DNA from 4 places in the Robertmurraya mangrovi genome. Region 4 is predicted to be linked to each of the others. Evidence: riboswitches for the same ligand, from Rfam matches in the RefSeq annotation. Region 4 holds a riboswitch; each other region holds the start of a gene.

Region 1 (6,152 bases), on a different contig from region 4:
ACTTAAGCTCAACCCCTTGTTGATTTGCGAGTGGCTCTATTAACTGATGCACATCGAGAATTAAGTCCTTTAAGGAAAAATTCTCTACTTTTTCAAATTGAGGTTTTGCAAAGTTTAAATAATCTGTAATGATGGACTCTGCTCTACCTAACTCGCTCAATACTAAAGTTAAATAATCCCGATTTTGTCCTTGCTCCTTTTGATGCATGAGTTGCAGGAATCCTTTAACGACTGTCAGCGGATTCCTTACTTCATGCGCAATCGATGCTGCTAGCTCACCCAAAGTATTAAATTTTTCAGCTCGACGAACTTCCTCTTTCAACATTTGTCTCTCAATAGTCATTTCACTAAGCTTTGCCACTAAACCAATACAAGCTAGATTGATAAATCCAAAAATGACAATGTAGAATAACATTTCTAAACCACGGTTCATTGCTGTTCCTACAAAATAAACCCACGTACATAAAATTCCTAATTGAACTAAACCTGGCCAAAGACCGATCAAAACGGCTAATCTCACTCTATTTTCGACGTTAAACCCCAAAAATCTCTTTGAATAGTAAAGAGGTACAATCACTGCTACAACGGCGCTGATATAGCCCAAAGGAAGGGTCTCCCCTCCTATAAATGTTCTAGTAATAACAATGGAAGCAAACACTATTCCACCTGCAACAGGACCACTATATAAAAAGGCCATAACTAAAGGTATATACCTCAAATCCCAAGATAGCCCAAAGACATCTACTGGAAAAATCATACAAAGAGAAGCAGCAATACCTTGTAGTAAACCACAGATAGCTGACTTAATTTTTATATTTTTATTTTCAATAAAGAAATTATATAATAGGATAGGAGCAACGGTAATTAATACGTGTAATAGTAGTTTTTCAACAAGCATGTAATCATTCCTTAATTTACTGTCTTATATCATTAATACGACAAAAAGTTTCATAATCCTTTCTGAATATTATAAAAATTTACAAAGTTTTTATGACAAATGAAAGAAATTATTATTTTAAATAAAAAAACAAGGGGCTGTTCAAAAAGTCATATTACTGACTATTTGGACAGCCCCCGCTAAATTTACACATTTTTTAATACCATATATAGTCTACGGTCTCGATGCTCTCTTTCCTCTTGAGAGGACAAATCGTATTTCTTTAACAAATGAAACACATCATTTAATATGTCCTGGGTGTGCTCTTTTGAGAAAAAATGCTCAAATAATGATTTCATATCAGATGGTAAAAATTCCGCTTGTGACTCATATTTTTGCCTAACGTCTTCCATTGAATGATCTAGTTTACATTCTCCCATCTTCATCCCTCTTTTCTATAATAATCTACCCTTATGACCAAGATAGAAGTTATGAGTTCATTTTACCCTTAAGGTTATAAATCATGCAATGAAAGGAAATGGAGATGGGACTTTGCAGTACTAAGCTTTAATATAATTAGTTTTTAGTTGTTCACCTAAAAACTTAGCTACCTCTAACATTCCATACTTCCCGAACACTCTCTCCGCATCTGAGTTATAGTTCGTATTTGTATTCACATCATACGTATAGATTTCACCGTTTGCATTACGAATGAACTCGATTCCTGCAACAGCGATTTGATTTTCTTTTAAAAATTGCTCATATTTTTCGATTATTGGGTCGTTAAAATCCTCAATAATACGGAATTTAGGTTTTTCTTCCGTTTCTTCACCAACTGGACAGAAAAGGTCCCCAATTTGGCAAGCATCTGCAGGACATAGCTCAAAGCCTTCAGAAGTATCCACTTGAACCGCATAGACAAACTTTCCTCCAACAAATTCACATCTTGTAATATACGATTCTGGAGATTGAATATACTCTTGAACAAGGGTGATACCATCAACAGGAAGCTCAAATGTAGATCCATAAACATATTCTTTTAAACTATCAATAGAATGGAATAATTGTACTCCGAGTCCTTTTCCGGCACGATTATGCTTCGTGATAAACGATTTTGTGTTAAGCGTTTCTGCTGCCACGATAATTTGGTCTTTTCCAACAGCTGCAATCGTCTTCGGAGTCAATACACCTGCTAGATTTAATGCCATGTACTGATTAACCTTACTCACTTCTAGTCTTAAAGCACGGCTACCGTTAAATACTTTACGTCCATGTCTTTCAAGCCAAGCCAGAACAGATTCTGTTAGTTCAGGGGCAAAACGATGGTCACGAGTATGAGAAGAAGCACTCATACGGCTATAAAAGACACCTTCTGGTGGTGCGGTTGTTAAATCGACAATTCCTTCATGTAAGAACCATTCTTCATATGGAAGCTCAAGTTCTTTTAATCGGTTTGTTAAATGGTCTGTCCATTCGTTATTTTCATGAATAATATAGATTTTTTCACTCATTTGAATACCCCTTTTTCATCTATTTATATAATGGTTTAGTTCGTCTGTTTTTGCTTTCTTTTTGCTTCAACTAAAGGCATGACATCCTTTGCAAAGCGCTCCATTTCTTCTAGCTGAGGAGAGAATTGAAGCAGTAGCAAATCAAGGCCAGCTTCTTCATAGGAAAGAATACGGTCTGCAATTTGTTCTGGTGTTCCAACTAAATTCGGTCTTAACCCACGATTTGAAACGGAATAATCATATAGTTTTACTTGTTGTTCTAACTGTGATTTACCGACAAAATCCTTGTATCCTGCGTAAGCACTAGACTCTTTTACATCTGTAATCCGAGTTAACTCAGCTTGGGCTTCTTCTTCTGTATCGCGACAAATAATGTATGCCGCCATTCCGAAAGAGCTAAGAGGAGTTCTTTCCGCTTGTTCACGCAGATCTTTCATACCATTTACTTTTTCTTGAATTTCTTCAACGGTACCGCCATGCATCACGTATGCATCACAAGTATTGACGATTGTTTGCTTTCCGCGCGGACTCTCTCCACCAGCATAAAGAATGGGATTTGGACGCTGTACAGGCTTAGGTGCTAAATGAGCATTTTTAATCGAATAATATTTACCTTCATAATTAAAGACATCTTCTGTCCATAAGCCTTTTAAAACATCAATAAATTCCTCAGTACGGTCATATCTTTCATCATGCTCTGTAAAAATCCCACCATATTGACGAGCTTCTTCTTCCCACCATGCTGAAACAACGTTAAGAGTGAAGCGTCCATTACTGATTTGATCAATATTGGCTGCCATTTTTGCTGTTACAGCCGGGTTATGAAATCCAGGTCGAACCGCTGTCATGATTTCAATCTTTTCTGTAACCGCTGCTAGTGCAGCTGCTGTAGACCAAGCTTCTAAAGAATCATGCTCTGGACCTTTTATATCATTCAAATATAGTTCAGCAATTAAAGTGGTATCATATCCCCATTTTTCTGCCGATTGAATAACTTTTTTTGCATATTCAAAAGTTGGAGGCATACTCTCATTCTCAACATTTCTCAACCATCCTCCGAAAATCGGTAACCAAAAACCGTATTTCATCTCTCTTCTCCCCTAACTATGTAAATATCTTTGATGATTCAATCATGATTCCAGAGCAAAAAAAATAACCTCTCCGACAAGAAGAAGTTTGCGTACTCTTTCTCATCTGTCAGAATTAATATTCTGCTGGAATTAGCACCTTTGAATAAAAATCCAATGGTTGCTGGGCTTCACAGGGCCAGTCCCTCTGCCACTCTTGATAAGAATCATATTTAGTTATTTCATAGTAATCCTACTATATAAGTTGGTTTAAAGTCAATTATTTTATTTCCCTTTTCACAATATTCTATGTATTTCTTTTGTTCAATAGAATCACTCCTTGAATAAAGGGATGGAATAGATCTTAAGGGGGAAGATAAAGATATCCATACAATAAGAATAGAGGAGAAAGTATGAAAATAAGGATAGCGTATTTCACTATTGGATTACTCATTTTAACTCTTGGTGTGGCTCTTATCATTAAGGCAGGTTTAGGAGCATCATCATGGGATGCATTAGCGGTTGGGGAATCTAATACCTTTCATTTATCAGTTGGAACCTTTGTGTTTATAAACGGAATCATTCTCATGTTCATAAATGCTTTCTTATTAAAGAAACGTCCTGAAATTTTAGCCGCTGGTACGATTTTTGTTATTGGACTGCTAATCGACTTTTGGTTAGTAATCATATTAAATGCATTTAATCCTAAAGCGATTTTTATCCAAGCCATTACTCTTGTTATTGGTATCTTCGTATTGGCGATTGGAGTAGCGATCTATCTTCAAGCAAAGTTCCCGGCTAGTCCAATGGACACTTTAATGATTGCTATATCGAAACGTTTTCATTTAAGTTTACGAATTTCAAGAATCATTAGTGAGGGATTGGCCTTAATATTAGCTTTTTTATTTAAGGGTGCAATAGGAGTGGGAACAATTATAGTAACTTTAACCTTAGGTCCTATTGTTCAATATTTTTATACTTATTTTAATAGAAGGTTTACGGAAGGGAAAAGCCTCGAATTAAATCCCCGATAAAAGCAAAGGTGTCTCCATATACGGAAACACCTTTTTATCAATTAACTCTATTCATTTCTCTAATGACAAAATCCATATAGTCCAGTGCCTCTCTTCTTCTTTTAAAGGGAGAGAGATAATAGGATTTCTTCTCATTTTTTCTTATACGCATGGACTCTTGGATAATATTATGCCACTTCGATGGTACGGCTTTCAAGGCGTATTCCCCTGCACCTATTTTTGAAGTGATGTCTTTTTCTCTTAAGGAATAATAAAGTCGTGTGACTCCTAAAACTCCCCATTCAATAGACTCCAATTGAAAAAGCATACTAAGATAATTCAAAGAAAACTTTTTCCCAGCTTTTAACCTCCAATGAAGCCAATATTCATTTAGATTTTGAACGATGTTTGCTGATAAAACGTCCCAATCCACTTCAAAGGAATACGCTTTAATCTCTTTTCCCTTGATAACAAGTCCGTATTTTTTCAATTGAAAAAAATCGATGTGGTTCTTATTAAGTTGCTTATTTCCTATGTACTGACCTTCGTTAAAATAAGGGGTTTGAAATTGGTTATCACCCAGATTTTCTAACTGTTTGTTCGTTAAATATATCCCGTCTAAATGAATGCTAGGAAATCCTTTATTTAACTCGGAATGTATTTCCTTCAGTGTTTGTAAGTCCTTTTCGGTAGGTTCCCTGTAGGTAACAATCATAAAATCAATATCACTATGTCCTTCATTAAAAGAACCAAGCGCAATGGAGCCAAATAAGTAATAAGATTCAAGAAAGTTCGGGAGCTTAGTTTCCAACAGCTTAAGATGTTCGTCTAAAACCTTCTGAACCGTTGCAGGTAGATTATTCATTTCTTCACCTATCTTTTTAACATTTTATTAACATGAAAGGGACTTATAATAAATGATCGTTGCATCGAAGCTTCCATCAGCAGACTTTGCAAAGTTTGGAATACGACCAGCTTTAACGTAACCTAATGATAAATATAGATCATTGGAAGGGTCTCCTTCTCTAGTGTCAAGAACCACCAATGTTCGCCCCAGTTGTTTGGCTTGATCTTCAGCTGCATTCATCAGAAATCGAGCTATTCCTTTACGCCTGAATTTGGGATGTGTCATTAACTTTGCAATCTCCACTCGATGATCACCGTTTAACTTCATACATAAATGGAGTTGAATAGTTCCAGCAATTTCGTTGTCCATTTTTGCAACTAATAATATAACGTCTGGATTTAGTACATGATCCCAATACTCCTCCGCATCCTTTTCCTTCAAAGGTGGTAAAAATCCAACTGATGCCCCACCTTCCACTACTTCCATTAATAACTCTGTTAATTGATTACGATAAGCATGTATTGATTTTATTTCTTCCAAATTAAGTGTCATTTCCATATGGTTACACCTCTATAAAGAATTTTATTTAGTTTCATACTTTAGTTGGATAATGAAAACACCCAAGTTGACCTAGGATACTCGTCTATACAAACCCGGTTTCCCTTCATATGTTGGTTAGTAAAGGAGGGATAGTCATGTATCATGCTGCTTATTTATTTTTAGCTGCCATCCTAGCAGGTTTTGCGTTAATTGTTGTTACCACCATTTCTGGTACACCTGCATTTGTTTCTAGTATTGCTGCCTTCTTAACTGTACTAGGGGCCATCGCCATTATTG
Region 2 (6,152 bases), on a different contig from region 4:
ATTCAGTTGTTTCACCTTCGTTATTACCGCCTGAAGCATTATTTTCATCTTTAGCCGTACCACATGCTGCAAGTACCAATGCTAAAGAAAGTGACAATAAAACAGTTAACCATTTTTTCATTATGTTTTTCTCCTTATCTCTTATCTAGTTTGTTTGTTATAACATCACCAATGTATTGGATGATAAATACAATAATTAAAATGATAATAGTAGCCATTACCGTTACATCATTACGACTTCTTTGGAACCCCTCGAGATATGCTAGGTTACCAAGTCCACCAGCTCCAATTACCCCTGCCATAGCTGTATAGCTAACTAGTGCAATAGCCGTTACTGTGATACCTGAGACTAATGCCGGCATCGATTCTGGCAGAAGCACCTTCAGGATAATTGTACTTGTTTTTGCTCCCATTGATTTCGCTGCTTCAATTACACCTTTATCAATCTCTCTTAATCCAATTTCAACCATACGAGCATAGAATGGAGCAGAACCGATAATTAACGCTGGTAATGCGGCATTCTCTCCAATTATGGATCCCATGATTAACTTAGTGAAAGGAATGAGAAGGACAATTAGGATGATAAAAGGAATCGATCTAAACACATTAACAATCGCACTAATAATTTTATTAATAATTGCATTTTCCCAAATGTTCCCTTTGGCTGTTAAAAACAATAGTAACCCTAATGTGATTCCTAATATAAAAGTTACAACTACTGATATGGCTGACATATATAATGTTTGAAGTGTTGCTTCCCACATTCTCTCCCATTTAACATTTGGAAATAGTTCTTCAACCACTTGTCATCACCTCCACTCCCACTTGCTGTGAATGGATATAATCAATAGCCTTTGAAATCTCTTCTTTATCCCCATCTAAGTGGATAAAGAGTGTCCCATAAGAACCATTTTGAGTTTGCGAAATTTTCCCTTGTAAAATATTTACCGTAACTTGATAATTTCTAATTACATTTGTAATAAGAGGCTGTTCTGCTGCTTCTCCGACAAAACCTAATTGAATTACCGTTCCATGTGGATAAGCCTCTAATAAATGATCAATGGTTTCTTTCGTTTCTTCTGGCTCCGTTACTTGCTGAACGAAACGTTTTGTAATGTCTTGTTGAGGATTTTTAAATACATCTAGGACAGGTCCTAGTTCAACCACTCTTCCACCTTCCATTACGGCAACTCGGTGACAGATTTTTCTAATCACGTGCATCTCATGGGTTATTAATACAATCGTTAATCCTAGTTCTTTATTAATATCTACTAATAACTCTAGGATTGAGTCCGTTGTTTGTGGATCAAGAGCTGACGTAGCTTCATCACACAGTAAAACTTTTGGGTTATTAGCAAGAGCACGAGCGATTCCAACACGTTGCTTTTGTCCACCACTTAGCTGCGAGGGATACGCATCTTCTCTGCCTGACAAACCAACTAAATTGATTAGTTCATCTACTCGTTTTTGTCTTTGAGATTTTGGTATACCAGCAATCTCCAACGGAAAGGCTATATTTTCTCTAACCGTTCTGGACCATAATAAGTTAAAGTGTTGAAATATCATACTGATTTCTTGGCGAGCCTTTCTAAGCTCACTGCCTTTAATGTTAGAAACTTTTTTATTAGCAACAACTACAGATCCTTCTGTAGGGATTTCAAGACCATTTAGCATTCTGATTAATGTACTCTTCCCTGCACCACTATAACCAATAACACCAAAGATTTCTCCTTCTTTAATTTCAATGCTTACATCGTCAACGGCTGTTACTTTTCCTTTTTGGGAAGGATAAATTTTTTTCACATTTTTTATCGATATCACGATTGCTCACCCCTCTTTTAATCCGATTGCTCGCATAAAACTACAGAGATTTATAGGTTAAACAGACCGTTTTGTTAATGTTATCCTTACCTAATGATGGTGATTCATACACAGTTAAAGAAAACAAAAATGCCTTTCTGCAAAAGAGCAGAAAGGCATAATGATTTATGTCCTTTCTCTCATCTGCCAAAACCTAAGTTTTGTGTGAATTGGCACCAATTTCAACATTAGAAATATTGACGGTTGCCGGGCTTCATAGGGCACATCCCTCCACCTCTCTTGATAAGAGCAAAACGGTCTATAAAGTTTTCAAACTAATTCTTTATCATATTAACACTTTAAACAAGTTTAGTAGTCTTATTCACGAGGGATATCGTATCACGTTAATAATAGGGTGTCAACGTATTATTTAATAATATTCAGACTAGAAATTACTGGATGTCATAATTTATACTAGTCTGTTATTCGCTGATATAAATTTTGATTTTAGGCATTTGCCGTTAATGAATTTACTCCTGTTGCCGCTTCGATTGCCTGTTCCAAATCCTCTATTAGGTCTTCAACATTTTCAATTCCGATAGATAAACGAATTAAATCTTCAGGAACGCCAGCTGCCTTCAAGCCTTCAGAATCTAATTGCTGATGGGTGGTACTAGCAGGATGAATGATTAGACTTTTAGCATCCCCAACATTGGCAACATGAGCCCATAACTGCAAGCTATTTATTAGTTTAGCCCCTGCTTCTCTACCACCAGCTATACCAAAGACCACAACTGAACCTGCGCCTTTTGATAAATATTTATCTGCCAATTCTTTATCAGGATGCTTTTCATGACCAGGGTAAAGAATCCAATTTACAGCTGGGTGAGCTTCTAAATACTCAACAACACGTTTAGTGTTAGCTATATGTTCCTTCATCCTTACATGCAGTGTCTCTAATCCTAATGTAAACTGGAATGCATTCTGTGCACTTAGTGAAGGTCCTAAATCTCTTAGTAATTGAACTCGAGCCTTAACTATGTACGCTAAACTTCCTAATGCCTCGCTATATACAAGGTTGTTATAGCTAGGGTCTGGTTGCGTAAATCCAGGGAATTTAGGTGAGTTCCAATCGAAGTTCCCTCCGTCTACTATAATTCCCCCAAGTGTTGTTCCATTGCCTAATAACCACTTTGTAGCTGAATGGATGACAATATCGGCACCATGTTCAATCGGCCTACATAAGTATGGTGTAGCAAAAGTATTATCGACGATTAAAGGTACTCCAGCCTCGTGAGCCACTTTTGCCACATTTTCAATATCTAGTACACGTAAACTTGGATTTCCAATCGTCTCAGCAAACACAGCCTTTGTTTTTTCAGTAATCGCTGCCTTAAAATCTTCTGGATCAGTTGAATCCACTAAGTTTACTTTAATTCCGTACTTTGGGAGGGTAACTGTAAATAGATTGTAAGTTCCTCCATAAAGATTTGAAGATGCTACAATCTCATCTCCAGCTTCAGCTAAGTTTAATATGGCTGTTGTAATTGCTGCCATACCACTCGACACAGCTAGTGCACCCACACCGCCCTCAAGTAAACTTACTCTTTCCTCGAATACGGTTACTGTTGGGTTGTGAATTCTAGAGTAAATATATCCAGATTCTTTTAATCCGAAAAGGTTAGCAGCATGCTCTGTATTTTGAAATTGATAAGCATTGTTTTGATAGATTGGTACCGCACGAGCACCAGTAATAGGATCTGCCGATAACCCACCGTGCACTCCTAAAGTTTCTAAACGATAGTTCTTTTTTTGTTCTGTCATTTCTCTCTCTCCTTTTTTGGGGCATTTATTTTAAGCCCGTTTTAACAAAATTCGTTTACTGGGAGGGTTAAATGATAAAAGCCCCTCTTCATAAGAAGAGGGGCGAATATACGTCTCTCCTTATCTCCCAGAGTATTCTTACTCTGCTGGAATTAGCACCGTGTTAATAACCGGTTGCCGGGCTTCGTAGGGCCAGTCCCTCCGCCTCTCTTGATAAGAAACTATTTAGTTTGTAGTTTGAATATTTAGTGATTTAAAGTGATAATAGCACGATGAATTAAGCTCAGTCAACAACTAAATTATAATTTTCTGAAACAAATTTCAAGAAACTTGCAAATAAGGTTTTGATAGAATAAACAGTGTTTCAAGATAAAGTATCGTCCTAAAATTAGCTTCTACTTCTAAAACACCCTCTTTTTTCCCGTCTCTTAGTCTTAATTTCCCAGTAATTAATGAGTAAATTGAGTGTTTATCTCCTAATATGGTTGCGATTATATCTGTATTTGATATGGAATCTAACTTAATTTGTCCATCCTCTATTATTAAGTAAATTACATCTTCTTGGTTGCTAATCTTAGTGGATATGTTAACCCCTTTTAAAAAGGTACTGATATGCCCTCTTGTATTTACTTCCGAAACTAGAGTATGTAAAACATCCAACAAAATGACAACCTCCCAAAAATAGAAATACCTTTGTATCTGTTTTTTAGTTAGAATCGTAATTTTCACAGACAAGCTCTTTACATATATTCCTTATAGAACACCCTCACTCCTCTAAGTTTTGTTCGACAATTTCAATACTTACCTTCCTTAATTCGACCATGAAATTTACCGACATGCTGGCTTAAATCCTAATTTTGATTATTTCCTTACGGTGCTCGTTTACTATAACCTATGTCATAGACGTGGGTAGAGCTATTCTATAGAGGGATTTTTACAAAATGAAACAAAGAAAGACAATGCTCTCTAAAAAGTAGCATTGTCTTTCATTTCCCGAGAAATATGTCATTTTGTAGTTAATTACACAGCCTTCACTGTCGAAGGTGTGGCACCTTTCTTATTAATTCCTTTGAAAACGGCAAAGAAATATAATGAGCCTATTAAATATAAGAATGCGGTAATGGAGAAGACGAGTGCATATCCCCAATACTGACCGTACATTATAACAATGCCTGTAGAAACAGGACCCATGAAAGCCCAACCGAGATTGAAAACCATTTGATTTACAGAGTTAGCTAATCCCTTCATCGAATCATCCACTTTTGACATCATTAAACTCATCTGAATAGGATTTCCTGCATTCATTAATGCTTGACGAAATAAGAATCCAATTGCAGCTAACCAAAGATTTTCTGTATAAGCGGTTAAAAGTAAAAATGGCAAACTCATTAACTGTAAGAATACCACTGCCTTTACTTCTCCAAGCTTTCTAACAACCATTGGTCCGATAATCATCGCTACCGCTGTTGCCGATTGACCTAAGGAAATAATCATACCAATTACCGAATTTGAAGCTGAAAAACGATCAGCAAAATATAAATTCAGATATGGAATGACCAGTCCAGCCCCAATCCCAATGAAGAGCTGAGCAACAGCAAATAATAGAATAATTTTGAAACTATCACTATTGTTTTTAATCTTTTTAATTAAAGGTTCATTTTGTATGTTAATTTGTTGTTGATTTCGAGTTTCTTTAAATTTTAATATCGGAAAGAGCCCACCTAAAAAGAAAAAAACTCCAACTACTAATGTAAGTCGAATACTAATTAATTCAGTAAAATAGAGGGAAAATATATCGGTCATCACTCCACCGCCAAAGTTCCCGATGACATTGGCTCCTGTCATTACTGCAAAATGAATACTAAATAAATGTACTCGTTGTTCCGGTTTTGAATTCTCCGCAAGCCACGGAATAGATGAAACCTGAAGAAACGCTGACGTTATTCCTGTTAAAAAAGCAAACGTTATTAAGAGACTTTCAAACTCTACTAAACTTCTAAATAATAGTAAAAAAGCTGTAGCTCCTGCCCCAAAAAACATAGCTTTTTTCCGGCCAATCTTATCACTAAGTAATCCAGCTGGTATTAGTATTAGAGCCGTTGCTAACGATGTCATAGAAATGACCTTACCATTTACTTGTTCTGTAAATCCTAATTCTCTAATGTAGAAATTATAAATAACCATGAAAATTCCAAAACCAATCTGGATAAAAATCGTGGCCATTATTGATAATCGGATATTCTTATTATAATTTTTTATCTGAGCTGACCATTCGTTAAAAAACGCCATATTCATTTCGCCCCTTAGATATTTCGCATCCCTAAATATAATACCCCTTTGAAATTAGTATGTAAATCCTTTTCAAGGAAGTATTTTGAAATTTTAGTAAGAGGCTAATTGAAATAAAAAATTTGCTGATGTTTTCAACGGATTTTCTTTTATGACAGGTTAAAACATTCCTATAAATAATAAAAAACAGACTCCTCAAGAGCCTGTCAGTTGCTTAATTTTTTCAAATAAAAATGGGA
Region 3 (6,152 bases), on a different contig from region 4:
TTCTTGATGATCAGTTACTGTAAAAGCAAAATCAGATACGTCCTGAATCTTTAAACCTTCTAATATCCAATCTTTCACATTCAAATGATATAGACCTGGTTGAACTCCTTCTACAAAATTAATTAAAAGATAGGTCTCAATAGGAAATAGAGCACCCGCTGAACAACTCGTTCTTAATTGATAATCACCCATATCTGCTGTAATTCCTTGAGTCCCCCATAGTAAGATGTTTAATTCATTTAAAGAAAGTGGTTGCTCGACAAAATTTCGTTTCGATCGTCTACTACCTAATAGTTTCCACAGATTGATTTCTTCATATTGACTAAAATCAGGTTTTCCCAGCTTAATTTGAACAGCTGCCTCAGGATAGGTTAAGTAAGTTTCTGGTCTCTTAGCTGGATCATAGCCTTTAAACAAATCCTTATCCATTGTCTTTAATGAATAACTCGTTTCTTTTAAAAATTCATCACATAAATCAAACCTTGTTCTTAACATATAAACCCTTCTTTCTTGTAATATCATCTAATCATCAGTATAGTAAAATTTATCGTATTAGTAAAATTATACTTTTTAATCTTTAATATTAGTAAATTCTAATGCATGGAGTTGAATGAATGAATTTTTTACATTATCAGGTGTATATAAAAGTGGTAGAAACGAAGAGCTTTACAAAAGCTGCTGACAAGTTAGGCTATACTCAGTCAGCTGTTTCACAAATGATTAATAGTTTGGAGAAAGACTTAGGAGTCAAATTATTAAATCGCAGTAAAACTGGAATAACTACAACTAAAATTGGCGAACGAGTACTTAAGCATATTCGAGAAATCATTCAAATACAAAATGTGATGAGGCAAGAAGCGGCCTCTTTTAATGGATTTGATGAAGGAACGATTAGAGTGGGTACGATTCCTAGTTTATCAAAATTGATGCCTCCTATCATTCGTTATTTCAAACAACATTTTCCTGGAATTGAATTAATCATTTTTGAGGGGGGAAATGATTCTGTCCATGAATGGATTCAGAATGGAGAGATTGATGTAGGCTTTGTTTCAAGACAAGAAGGTGATATACAATATATCCCTCTACTTAAAGATGAATTATTATTATTCAGTCCAAAAACATTATTCCAAAATCATCCTGCTATTAACATCAAAAGTATAGAAGAGTATTGTTATGTTATCCATAAAGGGGATTCAGATCAAATTATTCAATCTATTTTTGAAGAAATTGGAATTAACCCTAATATTCGTTATGAGATTCAAGATGTATCAACAATCCTAACCATGGTTCAAGAAGGCTTTGGTTTATGTATATTACCTAAGTTAGCATTACCCTCTCAAATTCCAAATGTTAATGTGCATTCACTGACGCCTTCTCTCTATCGTGAATTAGGAATAGCCGTAAAATCAATGGATCACCTCTCACCAATCACGGCAGAAATTATTTTAGTAGCAAAAGATTTGGTTCAATAGCACGCAAAAATTGGTGTAATAGCTTGTATAATCTTGGCTAATTTTATAAAACCTATATTGATGTCATTTTCAGGAGGCACTAGTAATGAAATTTATATGGGTTATTGGTCTGCTTCTGCTTACACAGCAAACGGTTGGGACTGGTCAATTAACAATAAAAGAAAAAGAAGATACGCTAGCAGTCGTAGACAAAAAGGAATTCTTACTTCCTATTCCCGGTTCTGAGGTAATCAATCAAGATAAGTATCTTCGTTTTTTAGACCAAATTGAGGCTAAGGTTTATGAACCAGCCGTTAATGCTAAAATCAACCATAATGGAGCATTTATATCAGAAAAAGTAGGACATAAGCTTTACAAAGAAAAATTCACAGAATTATTTCTCACTAGTATGTTTAGGCAGGATACTTCTATTATTAGCGTTCCAACTCTCCCTGTGCACCCACGTGTGGATCGAGATTTATTGGCACAAATTAGAGTAAAACAAATTGGTCAATATGTGACTTACTTTAACAACCATAACCAAACACGCTCTCATAATATTAACTTAGCTACTGAAGCAATAAATAATCATGTCATCTTTCCTGGAGAAACATTTTCATTTAATAAAGTGGTTGGAAAACGCACGGTAAAAAAAGGATATATGCGTGCACCCGTCATCGTTAGAGGGGAATTATCAGAAGATATTGGTGGAGGAATCTGTCAAGTATCCTCTACCCTATTTAACGCAGTTGATCGGGCTGGGGTGAAGATACTGCAAAGATATTCCCACAGTAAGCGCGTTCCTTATGTACCTCCTGGGAGAGACGCAACCGTGAGTTGGTATGGCCCGGACTTTACTTTTCAAAATAATTACTCCCAACCCATACTCATTTTAGCTAGAAAGTACGGGGGCTCCGTAAATATAAGATTATTTTCATCAGATGATATAGAATTTGAGCCACGTAAAGTTCCTAGTGCTTCTAAAAAGTTGCCTGAAGAGGTGCCAATTGATAGTACAGAAATCAAAGAAACGGCCAATTAAAGAAGTGATGGAGTAGGATAATTACTTACTTCTCACTTCTTTCTGGCTACACAAGTTGCTGACTCGTCCTCACACTTACCCACTCTTTTGTCTTAGCTATTAATTCTCTAAAAGATTGTTCACATGAATAAGTATGATTAGCTGAATCAACTTCAACTCTATTAGTTAATCCTTGAACTCTCTTGTTAAATGCTTCGTTGTATTGTGTACAATAAGCAACCGGAATTTCTTCATCTGACTTACCATGGATAAGTAATACATCTCCCGTAAATCGTTCTAATTCTTTTAATGGTTGATACTTTTTTAATGACTCAAAGAACTTATTGCTAAAAGAATAACCTAAATAATCCAATTTATTAGTAGAGCCAAGCCCTCTGACTAAGTTTGTTCCCACTATATTGGTGATATCTTCAAAAGGTTTGGCTACAGCAGACCACATGATTAGATGTTTTATACAAGTATCCCGAACAACCGTAAGAAGCGCCGTAGCTCCACCCAAACTATGACCTAGAAGGAATACTCTTTCCTTATCAACATGGGATAGCCCAAGAGCATAATCAATGACTACTGTTGTTTGGTCAATCAGTTCATCTAAACAAGTGTCTCCATAATGTCCTTCACTTTCTCCGCATCCGGAATAGTCAAACCTTACTACTATGCAATTTTCTTTAATTAACTCCTCGGCTGTTTTGACGAATAAGCGATTAACCCCTATTCTACTGCCTACAAATCCATGACATATAATCACTAAAGGGTAAATAGACTTAGTTGTGCCATATTCCCTTTCTTCTAGAGGATAGTGAATGGTTCCAGCCAGCTTTTTGTTATTCCAATTTATATGTATCTGTTTGTACATACTTCCCCCGCCATCCCTTCTCTCAACTATGAACTATTCCCTTTTTTTATCTTTCTAATTTCCTCTTCTAAATCCGTTATCGGTAATTCAAATAGCTGTAAATTTCCTTTTTTATAAACTCCTAATAGGAGCAATTCATCAATTAATTTTTCTTTCGTATCTAATTCACTCATTGTAAATCCTCCTGACAAAAATAAAAAACCTCTCCTTATCGCCATTCCGGAACAATAAGAAGAGGTTGGGTTTATAATCATCAGCTCATCTTATCTGTCAAGCTCAAATAGCTTGTTGGAATTAGCACAGTTCTCAATGTGAGCCTGCTGCCGAGGTGTCATAGGGCCAAATCCCTCTACCTCTCTGGATAAGAATTAATTCGTATTAAGTTTATAGGATTAAATATAAAACACTTTTTGCTAGCTGTCAATCAATCCATATTACAATTATATTTCAATTATATGTCAACTGTTTTACAGGTGACAGGCACCTAATATAATTGAAGGTACTTAATTTTAATTTCATTTGAGAGAATATCAGAAACAGGCACAATTGTGATCTTTCTTTTTTCTAATTCTTTTGCTGATTCAAATATACCAGTTGAGCAAACCTTTCCAGTTACTCCAACATGACCTATCGCAACTCCGGTCCCCTCTTGTTCAGTGATTTTCGCTAATAGAGACATCTGTTTTTTCACATGCGGGATGGAGGCTACATCATCCAAAAATACGTCTCTTTTGATAATAGGAACACCTAGTTCTTTTGCTACTTTAGGAAATTTTGATTTTGAACTAGTAGCACTATCAACAATATAAAGTCTCTTCTCTTTCGCTACCTCAACTATAACCCTTACAATATCTTCCTTTTCAACAACTAACGAGCCCATATGATTGTTTAAACCTAAAGCATATGGAACACTATCAATTGCTTCTGTTACACGTTTCCTTACTTCCTCTAAAGGTAAATCTGCTGTAATGGGTTTTGGACCTAACCATGACATTTTCCCCTTTTTGGGCTGCATCGGTAAATGGACCATGACTTCAAATCCATTTTTATGAGCCCACTCTGCATGCTCCTTAGATGTTTCCGTAAATGGCATGACAGCCACCGTAATCGGTACATCCCCTTCTAAAAACTCTTTTACTCCTCCAATTCCACCACCAAAGTCGTCTATAATAATGGCAGCTTTTTTCTGTTGGGTCTGGGCATTACTTGTTAAAGTAGCAAAAATGGTAAGCAAGATTGAAATGAAAACAACTAGGCACCTTTTCATAATTCCTCCACCATTCCTTCGTATAATAATCAAAAGTACTATCACTGTAAAAGCCTTCTATTTAATGTAACCGGTCCAATCATGCCTCATTCTAATTTGCTTGGAAAAGAAGTCATAAAAAAAACAAGCATCCACAATTCATGCTTGTTTCTCACCTATCTATTAAGAAGCTTTTTTATCCATTGCTGAATAATGATTCTTTGTTTGTATCAAACGTGATGAAGTGGAAAGTAAGATCGCTAAAACAATCGAGCAAAGAACAAATGCTCCTAGCATAGTTGAACCATTTACGATTAATGAATAGACCATTGGTGATTGTCCTTCTGGTGCATATTCACCCCAGAATACGAAACCGGCAACAAAATGCCAGAAATAACGAGCTACACTTCCAATAAAAGTAGCAATGACAATCCAAATCATTAAATTTTTCTTATCTCCATTTTTCACACATTTTTGAATCACTTGATAAAATAGTCCAGCAAATCCAATAAAAGCAAAGGCAATAAAATACTCAATAACAAATTGTACTGGGCTTAAGAAATAAATGTCCCCAACTGCTACTTGCAATAAGCCCCATAGGAAACCTGATGCCAAAGCTACTTTGAACCCCCAGCGGAATGCAACGATAAAGATTGGAACCATTGCAAAAGAAATTGAAATTGACGGTGAAACTTTGATTGAAGGCAATAAATCTAAAATTAATGCAAATGCAGCGAAAAAAGATGCCTCAATCATTGGTAATAACCCCATTTTTTTCATAAAAAAACCTCCCTTTCCAAGTTTAAACACAACCTCAAGGGAGATATTGAAAGCAGACAAAATTAATTTCATCTATCAATCCACATTCCTGCGCTAGCATTAACTAACAGGTTCAAAGGGTCAGAACAGACAAATCTGCTCACTCTCAGCCATACAGCTCCCCTTGTGGTTACGTTTATGTAGTTGTTTACGTTCATCAGTATAACGTAAATATCCCTATTTGAATAGGGTTTATTTTCATTATTTTAACATAATTTCAAAACAATCCTAATCCTCTGTTATCTTTGGAAAAACTCTACCCATTCACCTTCAGGGCCATAAATGAAAAAGTAACGATATCCATTTGGAAGGACAGTGATATGATCATCAACAAATTTGACATCTAACGCTTTCACTCTATCAAATTCTTCTTCGATGTTATCTACTGTTACAGCCAGGTGATGAACTTTTCCTTCTGCTGGTAGAGAGTCATTATAACCTTGTATTAATTCTAGCTCAGTTTCATCCGAACCTTCAAATCCTAGAAAAGCAAGTTTTAGAGCGCTATCCGAATGTGGAACATGTGCCTTTAATTTAAAGCCAACCACATCTTCATAAAATTTTATTGATTTTTCAATATCCTTAACCATAATTCCCACATGATCTATTTTTTTACCCATTTGAAAATCTCTCCTTTTACTATTTTCTGAAAATAATAATTAATATTAATTCTTCTAAATCTAATAGTCAAGAAATCGAAACTATCAAACATTATTACGGTAACTCGACCAACTAAGA
Region 4 (6,152 bases):
AAAGGAAAAATAGTAGATGTGAACCCTTCTATTTGTATTACATTAAACCGTACAAAAGAAGACCTAATTGGACAGACACTTGAGAGCTTAGTTCCAAAAGAAAAACAATTTAAAATAGAAAAGCAATGGGAAATCTTATCTTATAAAAAACATGTTAAGGGACATCTTCCTATAATAAATGGTGAGAGCATCATAGACTTTGACTTTACTACAAGTACTTTAGTAGATCATCAATTATATGTTTCTATATTAAGAGACGTCACAGAAAAACTGCTTTTAGAAAAAAAGGTAAAGAAAAATGCAGAGCTATATGAAGGGCTATTTTTAGAGGCACTTGATGCTATCGTCTTCTGGGATAATGAAACTAGAGTGGTAAATGCAAACGAAGCGGCGTGTAAGCTTTTTGAATGTAGCTTAGATGAATTAATCAATAAAAAACTAAATGACTTTGTTTATAAGAAAAATGCACCTTATTATAGTTTTATAAAAACATTAAAAGATACAGGTTCTGTTAGAGATGAAACTTTATTTTTAATGCCTAATGGCCAGAAAAAATATGTTGAATTTACTTCCAAGCTTTATGCGGTTGATGGGTACCACATGTCAATTTTTCGAAATGTTTCGGAAAGATACCAGATGGAACAGGACTTGCGGGAGAGTGAAAGTAGATTCCGAAGTATCTTTGAAGGAGCACTTGAAGGTTTTGTACTTTGGAATGACCATTTTGAAATTGTAGATATTAATCCAGCTGGGGAAAAAATGATTAATGTTCCTAAGGCACATATTGTTGGACGATCATTAAAAAATATCCTCAGTGATTGTGAATATCCACAAACAGAATTACATGAACAGATAAGATTGTTGGAAACAGATGGGAAGAGTAGTGGTACGATTAATGTCACCCTTAATTCTGGAGAAAATAAACACTTTGAGTTTTCTACAAAATATAATGTAATTTCTAATCTTAGCTTAACAGTTTTTAAAGATATTACTGAGAAACTAGAATTAGAAGAAAGGTTGCATAAGTCTGATACATTGAATGTAATAGGTGAACTCGCTGCAGGTATCGCCCATGAAATTCGGAATCCGATGACAGCGTTAAAAGGATTCATTCAGTTATTAGAGGATTCTGTAACCGATAAGAACGCAATGTATTTTGATGTTATAACAACTGAATTAAATAGGATAGATTCGATTATAAATGAGTTTTTAATCTTAGCAAAACCTCAAGCAATTAAATTTGTTGAACAAGATATAAGGGTTATTCTAACTGAAACGGTTAATCTATTGAATGCACAAGCGATGCTTCATAACATCGTATTTAAATTAGATTATTCCGATGATATACCACCATTATTTTGTGAACCCAATCAACTTAAGAAAGTCTTCATTAATATTATTAAAAATGCAATTGAAGTCATGGATAAGGGTGGGACGATTACGGTAACAGCTACCACTACTTCTGATTCGAGAATCCACATTTCCATTCGGGATGAAGGATTTGGTATACCAGAAGAAAAAATAAAAAAATTAGGTCAGCCCTTCTATACAACAAAAGATAGAGGAACGGGACTTGGTTTAATGGTTACTTATCGAATAATTGAAGAGCACAAAGGACTTATTGAAGTAGAAAGTGAAGTGGGTGTCGGAACCGTTTTTCATATTTATCTGCCTGAGTCTAATTGATAGAAAGTAAAATCTTTACAATGTGGAGGTGAGAAAAATGAAAGTTTTTTCTATCTATCAATCACCTATTGGAGCAATTTATATTATATCGGAAAACGAAAAAGTAGTGTCCATCTCTCTTGGTGAAGAGGATTTTAATAGAAGTTTACAGGCAGAGGAAATCAGGCATGACCAAAATAATGATTTTCTTACTTTAGTAATGGAGCAATTTGAAGAGTATTTCTCAGGACAAAGAAAACAGTTTGATCTTCCCATTGAACAAAAGGGTACCTCATTTCAGCAATCCGTTTGGAATGTACTTAAAAACATCCCTTTTGGTGAAACATTGAGCTATCAAGAGGTCGCTAATCTGATTAACAATCCTAAAGCTGTTCGGGCAATTGGTCAAGCAAATAAAGCAAATCAGCTCCCCATAATCATTCCTTGTCATCGAGTAATAGGAAAGAATCAATCATTGACTGGTTATGCAGGGACTAGAACAGATATTAAAGAAAGGCTCCTAACATTAGAGGGAGCGGGTTTTAAGAAATAATGAACACAAATTTATGGGACCTCCCCTGAATGCGTTATCTACTAATGTAGGTAATAGCATCAGGGGATTTTTTTATTTCCATAATGCTGACAATTTCAGTTGACAATAGGTGTATTAATTTGATATATATCTAATTAGATAATAATCTAATTAAATTTTAAAGAGGTCATGGCATGCAATTAAACAGACTGGTAGCTTTTCATAAAACATTGGGTGATCCAACTAGAATAAGAATTATTAACCTCTTGGCAAAAGGACCGTTACATGGTCAAGCGATTGCAGGCAAATTAGGCTTAACACCACCTACTATTACCCATCATTTAAACAAACTAAGAGAGGTAAGTCTTGTTTACGATCGACGTGATAAGAATACGGTTTATTTTCATTTAAATACATCAGTGTTGAATCAAGCAGCGAAAAGTTTGTTAGATTTAGCTGATACAAAGGGAGAGAATATTAAAATGCAGGAAGTGAATGTAGAGAAACAGAAGGTTATTGAAAATTTCTTTACTAAAGAAGGTAAGCTGAAAAATATTCCAGCACAAAGAAAGAAAAAGCTATTTGTTTTTGAACATATCATTCGTGGATTGAAAATGGGGAAAAAATATGAAGAAAAAGAGCTAAACGAGTATATAAAACAGTTCCATGAAGATTACGCAACTATACGAAGAGAATTCATTATCAATCAATATATGTATCGAGAAAACGGGATATATGAATTAAATCCAGAGGAAATGTGGGCTAAATCTGAGTAGTAGCCTATAAAAGCTTAAATATATTTATATAACGCCCAAATAAATTTGGGCGTTATATAAATTAAAACTCTAGATTTCGTAATAAATCGGTAATGCTTTTATAATCGTTTCTACTTAAGATAAAATGTCTGCCTATTTTTAATGCAGAACGTTTTGCATGAATTCGGTTGTTTAAATCTTCTATACCATCTAAGTCAGCAACGTGTGCAAGGCCAATGGTCCGTCTAATTAGTTCACATCCTGCAAACCCAATGGCGTCTTTTAGATATTTGTCTATTATTATAGATAAATATCCTTCCGTAATGGAGTATGGTTCAACATTCTGTGTATTCCATAATGTAGAAAAATGTTCTACAAATACTCTCCAAAAAGTTTCAATATCATTTAGAATGATGTCTCGTTTTTCTTCAAAGGCAATAGCTTGGAAAAGTAGATTTGCAATGACCTGACCTAAATCAAATCCTGCAGGTCCAAAATAAGCAAACTCTGGATCAATTACCTTCGTTTCTGTTTCTGAAGCAAACACACTACCTGTATGAAGGTCACCGTGTAATAATACTTCAGCCTCAGTCAAGAAACTCTTTTTTAATAATGCCGTTTGTAATCTTAATTGTTGGTCCGACCACAATCCTTTTACATCATTCTCTAACTCAGTTTCAAATTCATTTGTAGGGGAATTAAAAAATGGATCAGTAAAGACGAGGTCTTCTGTAATTTTGCAAAGCTCAGGATTAATAAACTTAGCAACAAGCTCTTTTTTCTTTTGTTGATCCAAACCAAAATCAGAAGTATAAAATAAAGTATTTGCTAGATACTCTCCAAGATGTTCTGCTAGGAGAGGATATCTTTGACCTTGAATGAGCCCTGTTCTTGCAATGGTTAAGTGTGATAAATCCTCCATTACGGTAATGGCAAACTCTTGATCACTATAGAAAACGGTCGGTACATAATCAGGAGCTAAAGTCTTGAAAAATTTTAAAGCCTCTGCTTCAATCGTTGCCCTTTTTAAAGTCAACGGCCAGCTTTCACCAACTACTTTTGCATAAGGCAAAGCCTGTTTAATAATAATACTCTTACTTGTTTGATTGTCGATAACTCGAAAGACAAGATTTAAATTTCCGTCTCCAATTTCCTTACAGGTTAAAACACTTGTTGTCGGAAATATTCGCAGACGAACAGCTAGGGCAATAGCGGAGCTTTCCGTAAGTGGTTCATATTTTTTTTGTTGTAATAAAGTCATATTATTTCCTCCTTAACTGGAGGCTTTTCAACATAAGAAAAGCCTCTTTCTCATTTGAAAGAGGCTTGAAGATTCGTCTTCGCACCTCTTATCTCTCAGAAAGTATCCCTTTCTGCTGGAATTAGCACCGTGCCTTATGGATATGAATATCCGGCGATTTTCTCGCCCCATCTTACAATGGAATTACGGTCGGTTGCTGGGCTTCATCGGGCCAAATCCCTCCACCTGCTCTTGATAAGAGTAAAACTATTAATATTCGGTTAATTACTTGATAAATCATACAGCGAACAAAATATTCTGTCAATCACTTTTGCAAGACATTTTTAAACCGTGCTAATACAGTTCAGGACGTCTATCATCAAAAATAGGAATCATTTTTCTTACTTCTTTTACCTTATTTAAATCAATAGAACCTGTTAAGATTTCCTCGCCTTCACCTGCTTCAGCTATAATTTCACCCCAAGGATCAATAATCATAGAATGACCAGCAAATTGATTGTTCGGGTCGGAGCCAGCTCTGTTACAAGCAATAACATAACATTGATTTTCAATGGCTCTAGCTATTAAAAGAGAGCGCCAATGGTTTAGTCGCGCAAGAGGCCATTCAGCAACAACAAATAGGGCTTCTGCTCCTTCTGTTGTATGAGCTCGTATCCATTCAGGGAAGCGGATATCATAACAAATGACACCACCGTAAATTTGACCATCTAAAGAGAATAGTCCCTTTTCCTGACCAGCAGACAAATATAAATGCTCATCCATTAATTTGAATAAGTGTAGTTTACTATATTGGTGAACCAATTCGCCGTGTTTACTTACAATAAGGAGTGTATTTAAGGTTCCATCTGATGTTTTGTTCGCAACAGATCCACCAACTAAATGTACTTGATGCTTTTGAGCTATGTTCTTTAAGAATGAAATACTTTTCTCAGCTTGTTCATCTGCTATTTCATCTAATCTAGTTAAGTCGTACCCAGTAGTCCATAGTTCAGGAAGGACAATGATATTTGGTTGTTCTAGCATTGCTTTTTCAATTAGAGAGCTAGCTTTCTTGTAATTTTCTTCTTGTAAGCCAAAAGCAATATCCATTTGTATACATGAGACTTTAATAGTCAATATGGTCACCTCATTTTGAGATTTGGTTAGTAGAGAAATGATTTTGTTATAAAAAAACACTTTACAAGTCGTCTAATACGATATATCATTTGTGACTAGTTTTTCAATAAAAATTTTTCTGAATTACTTTAATATTATAAAGTTAAATACAAATACTCTTATTCTAATAAAAGCAGGTGTGTATATGAAAGTTTATCCTCAGTCTAGTTTATTAAAAAGTTTACCAAAGCAATTCTTTGCTAGTCTTGTTGGAAAGGTAAATAAATATATTCAGGATGGTCATGATGTCATTAATTTAGGGCAAGGAAATCCAGATCAGCCTACGCCAGAACATATTGTAAAAAGACTACAGAGCGCTGCAGCTAACCCTATCAATCATAAATATTCACCGTTTCAAGGATTTCAATCGTTAAAAGAAGCAGCTGCTCAATTTTATTTAAGAGAGTACGGTGTGGAAATTGATCCTAATAAAGAAGTGGCTATTTTATTCGGTGGAAAAGCTGGGTTAGTTGAAATTCCACAATGTTTATTAGAACCAGGTGATTCATTACTTGTTCCAGATCCTGGGTATCCAGACTATTGGTCAGGAGTGGCGTTAGCAAAAGCGGAAATGATAACAATGCCATTGAAAGAAGAGAATCAATTTTTGCCTGATTACTCTGAGTTAAGTCAAGAGGATTTAGATAAGGCAAAGCTTATGTTTTTAAATTATCCTAATAATCCAACTGGGGCTGTGGCTACGGAAGCTTTTTTTGAAGAAACGGTCGAGCTTGCAAAAAAACATGATATTTGTGTGGTACACGATTTTGCTTATGGAGCTATT

The links. A riboswitch is a leader RNA that binds a small molecule or an ion and turns the genes downstream of it on or off. The one in region 4 is predicted to bind S-adenosylmethionine.
Region 1: linked by a shared signal. The riboswitch ahead of SM124_RS14740 (LLM class flavin-dependent oxidoreductase) and the one ahead of mtnK (S-methyl-5-thioribose kinase) in region 4 are both predicted to bind S-adenosylmethionine.
Region 2: linked by a shared signal. The riboswitch ahead of SM124_RS10355 (O-acetylhomoserine aminocarboxypropyltransferase/cysteine synthase family protein) and the one ahead of mtnK (S-methyl-5-thioribose kinase) in region 4 are both predicted to bind S-adenosylmethionine.
Region 3: linked by a shared signal. The riboswitch ahead of SM124_RS07400 (Fur-regulated basic protein FbpA) and the one ahead of mtnK (S-methyl-5-thioribose kinase) in region 4 are both predicted to bind S-adenosylmethionine.

The regions. Positions count from the first base shown of each region.
Region 1 is NZ_JAXOFX010000010.1:2,432-8,583, forward strand. Features, by position in the region: gene SM124_RS14725 (ATP-binding protein) at 1-898, opposite strand, end outside; gene SM124_RS14730 (hypothetical protein) at 1,084-1,317, opposite strand; gene SM124_RS14735 (ATP-grasp domain-containing protein) at 1,438-2,388, opposite strand; gene SM124_RS14740 (LLM class flavin-dependent oxidoreductase) at 2,424-3,476, opposite strand; SAM riboswitch class I at 3,576-3,682, opposite strand; gene SM124_RS14745 (YczE/YyaS/YitT family protein) at 3,869-4,489, shown strand; gene SM124_RS14750 (nucleotidyltransferase domain-containing protein) at 4,527-5,333, opposite strand; gene SM124_RS14755 (GNAT family N-acetyltransferase) at 5,361-5,873, opposite strand; gene SM124_RS14760 (hypothetical protein) at 6,011-6,152, shown strand, end outside.
Region 2 is NZ_JAXOFX010000005.1:156,825-162,976, forward strand. Features, by position in the region: gene SM124_RS10340 (MetQ/NlpA family ABC transporter substrate-binding protein) at 1-121, opposite strand, end outside; gene SM124_RS10345 (methionine ABC transporter permease) at 135-803, opposite strand; gene SM124_RS10350 (methionine ABC transporter ATP-binding protein) at 796-1,821, opposite strand; SAM riboswitch class I at 1,998-2,110, opposite strand; gene SM124_RS10355 (O-acetylhomoserine aminocarboxypropyltransferase/cysteine synthase family protein) at 2,308-3,624, opposite strand; SAM riboswitch class I at 3,742-3,844, opposite strand; gene SM124_RS10360 (hypothetical protein) at 3,946-4,287, opposite strand; gene SM124_RS10365 (MFS transporter) at 4,645-5,913, opposite strand; gene SM124_RS10370 (thioredoxin family protein) at 6,109-6,152, opposite strand, start outside.
Region 3 is NZ_JAXOFX010000003.1:354,325-360,476, reverse strand. Features, by position in the region: gene SM124_RS07420 (SagB/ThcOx family dehydrogenase) at 1-495, opposite strand, end outside; gene SM124_RS07415 (LysR family transcriptional regulator) at 615-1,472, shown strand; gene SM124_RS07410 (VanW family protein) at 1,558-2,493, shown strand; gene SM124_RS07405 (alpha/beta hydrolase family protein) at 2,540-3,349, opposite strand; gene SM124_RS07400 (Fur-regulated basic protein FbpA) at 3,376-3,522, opposite strand; SAM riboswitch class I at 3,610-3,717, opposite strand; gene SM124_RS07395 (divergent polysaccharide deacetylase family protein) at 3,834-4,616, opposite strand; gene thiT (energy-coupled thiamine transporter ThiT) at 4,779-5,375, opposite strand; TPP riboswitch at 5,444-5,549, opposite strand; gene SM124_RS07385 (VOC family protein) at 5,654-6,034, opposite strand.
Region 4 is NZ_JAXOFX010000001.1:413,706-419,857, forward strand. Features, by position in the region: gene SM124_RS02085 (PAS domain S-box protein) at 1-1,686, shown strand, start outside; gene SM124_RS02090 (methylated-DNA--[protein]-cysteine S-methyltransferase) at 1,724-2,218, shown strand; gene SM124_RS02095 (DUF2087 domain-containing protein) at 2,392-2,973, shown strand; gene mtnK (S-methyl-5-thioribose kinase) at 3,035-4,213, opposite strand; SAM riboswitch class I at 4,299-4,454, opposite strand; gene SM124_RS02105 (carbon-nitrogen family hydrolase) at 4,547-5,329, opposite strand; gene SM124_RS02110 (pyridoxal phosphate-dependent aminotransferase) at 5,514-6,152, shown strand, end outside.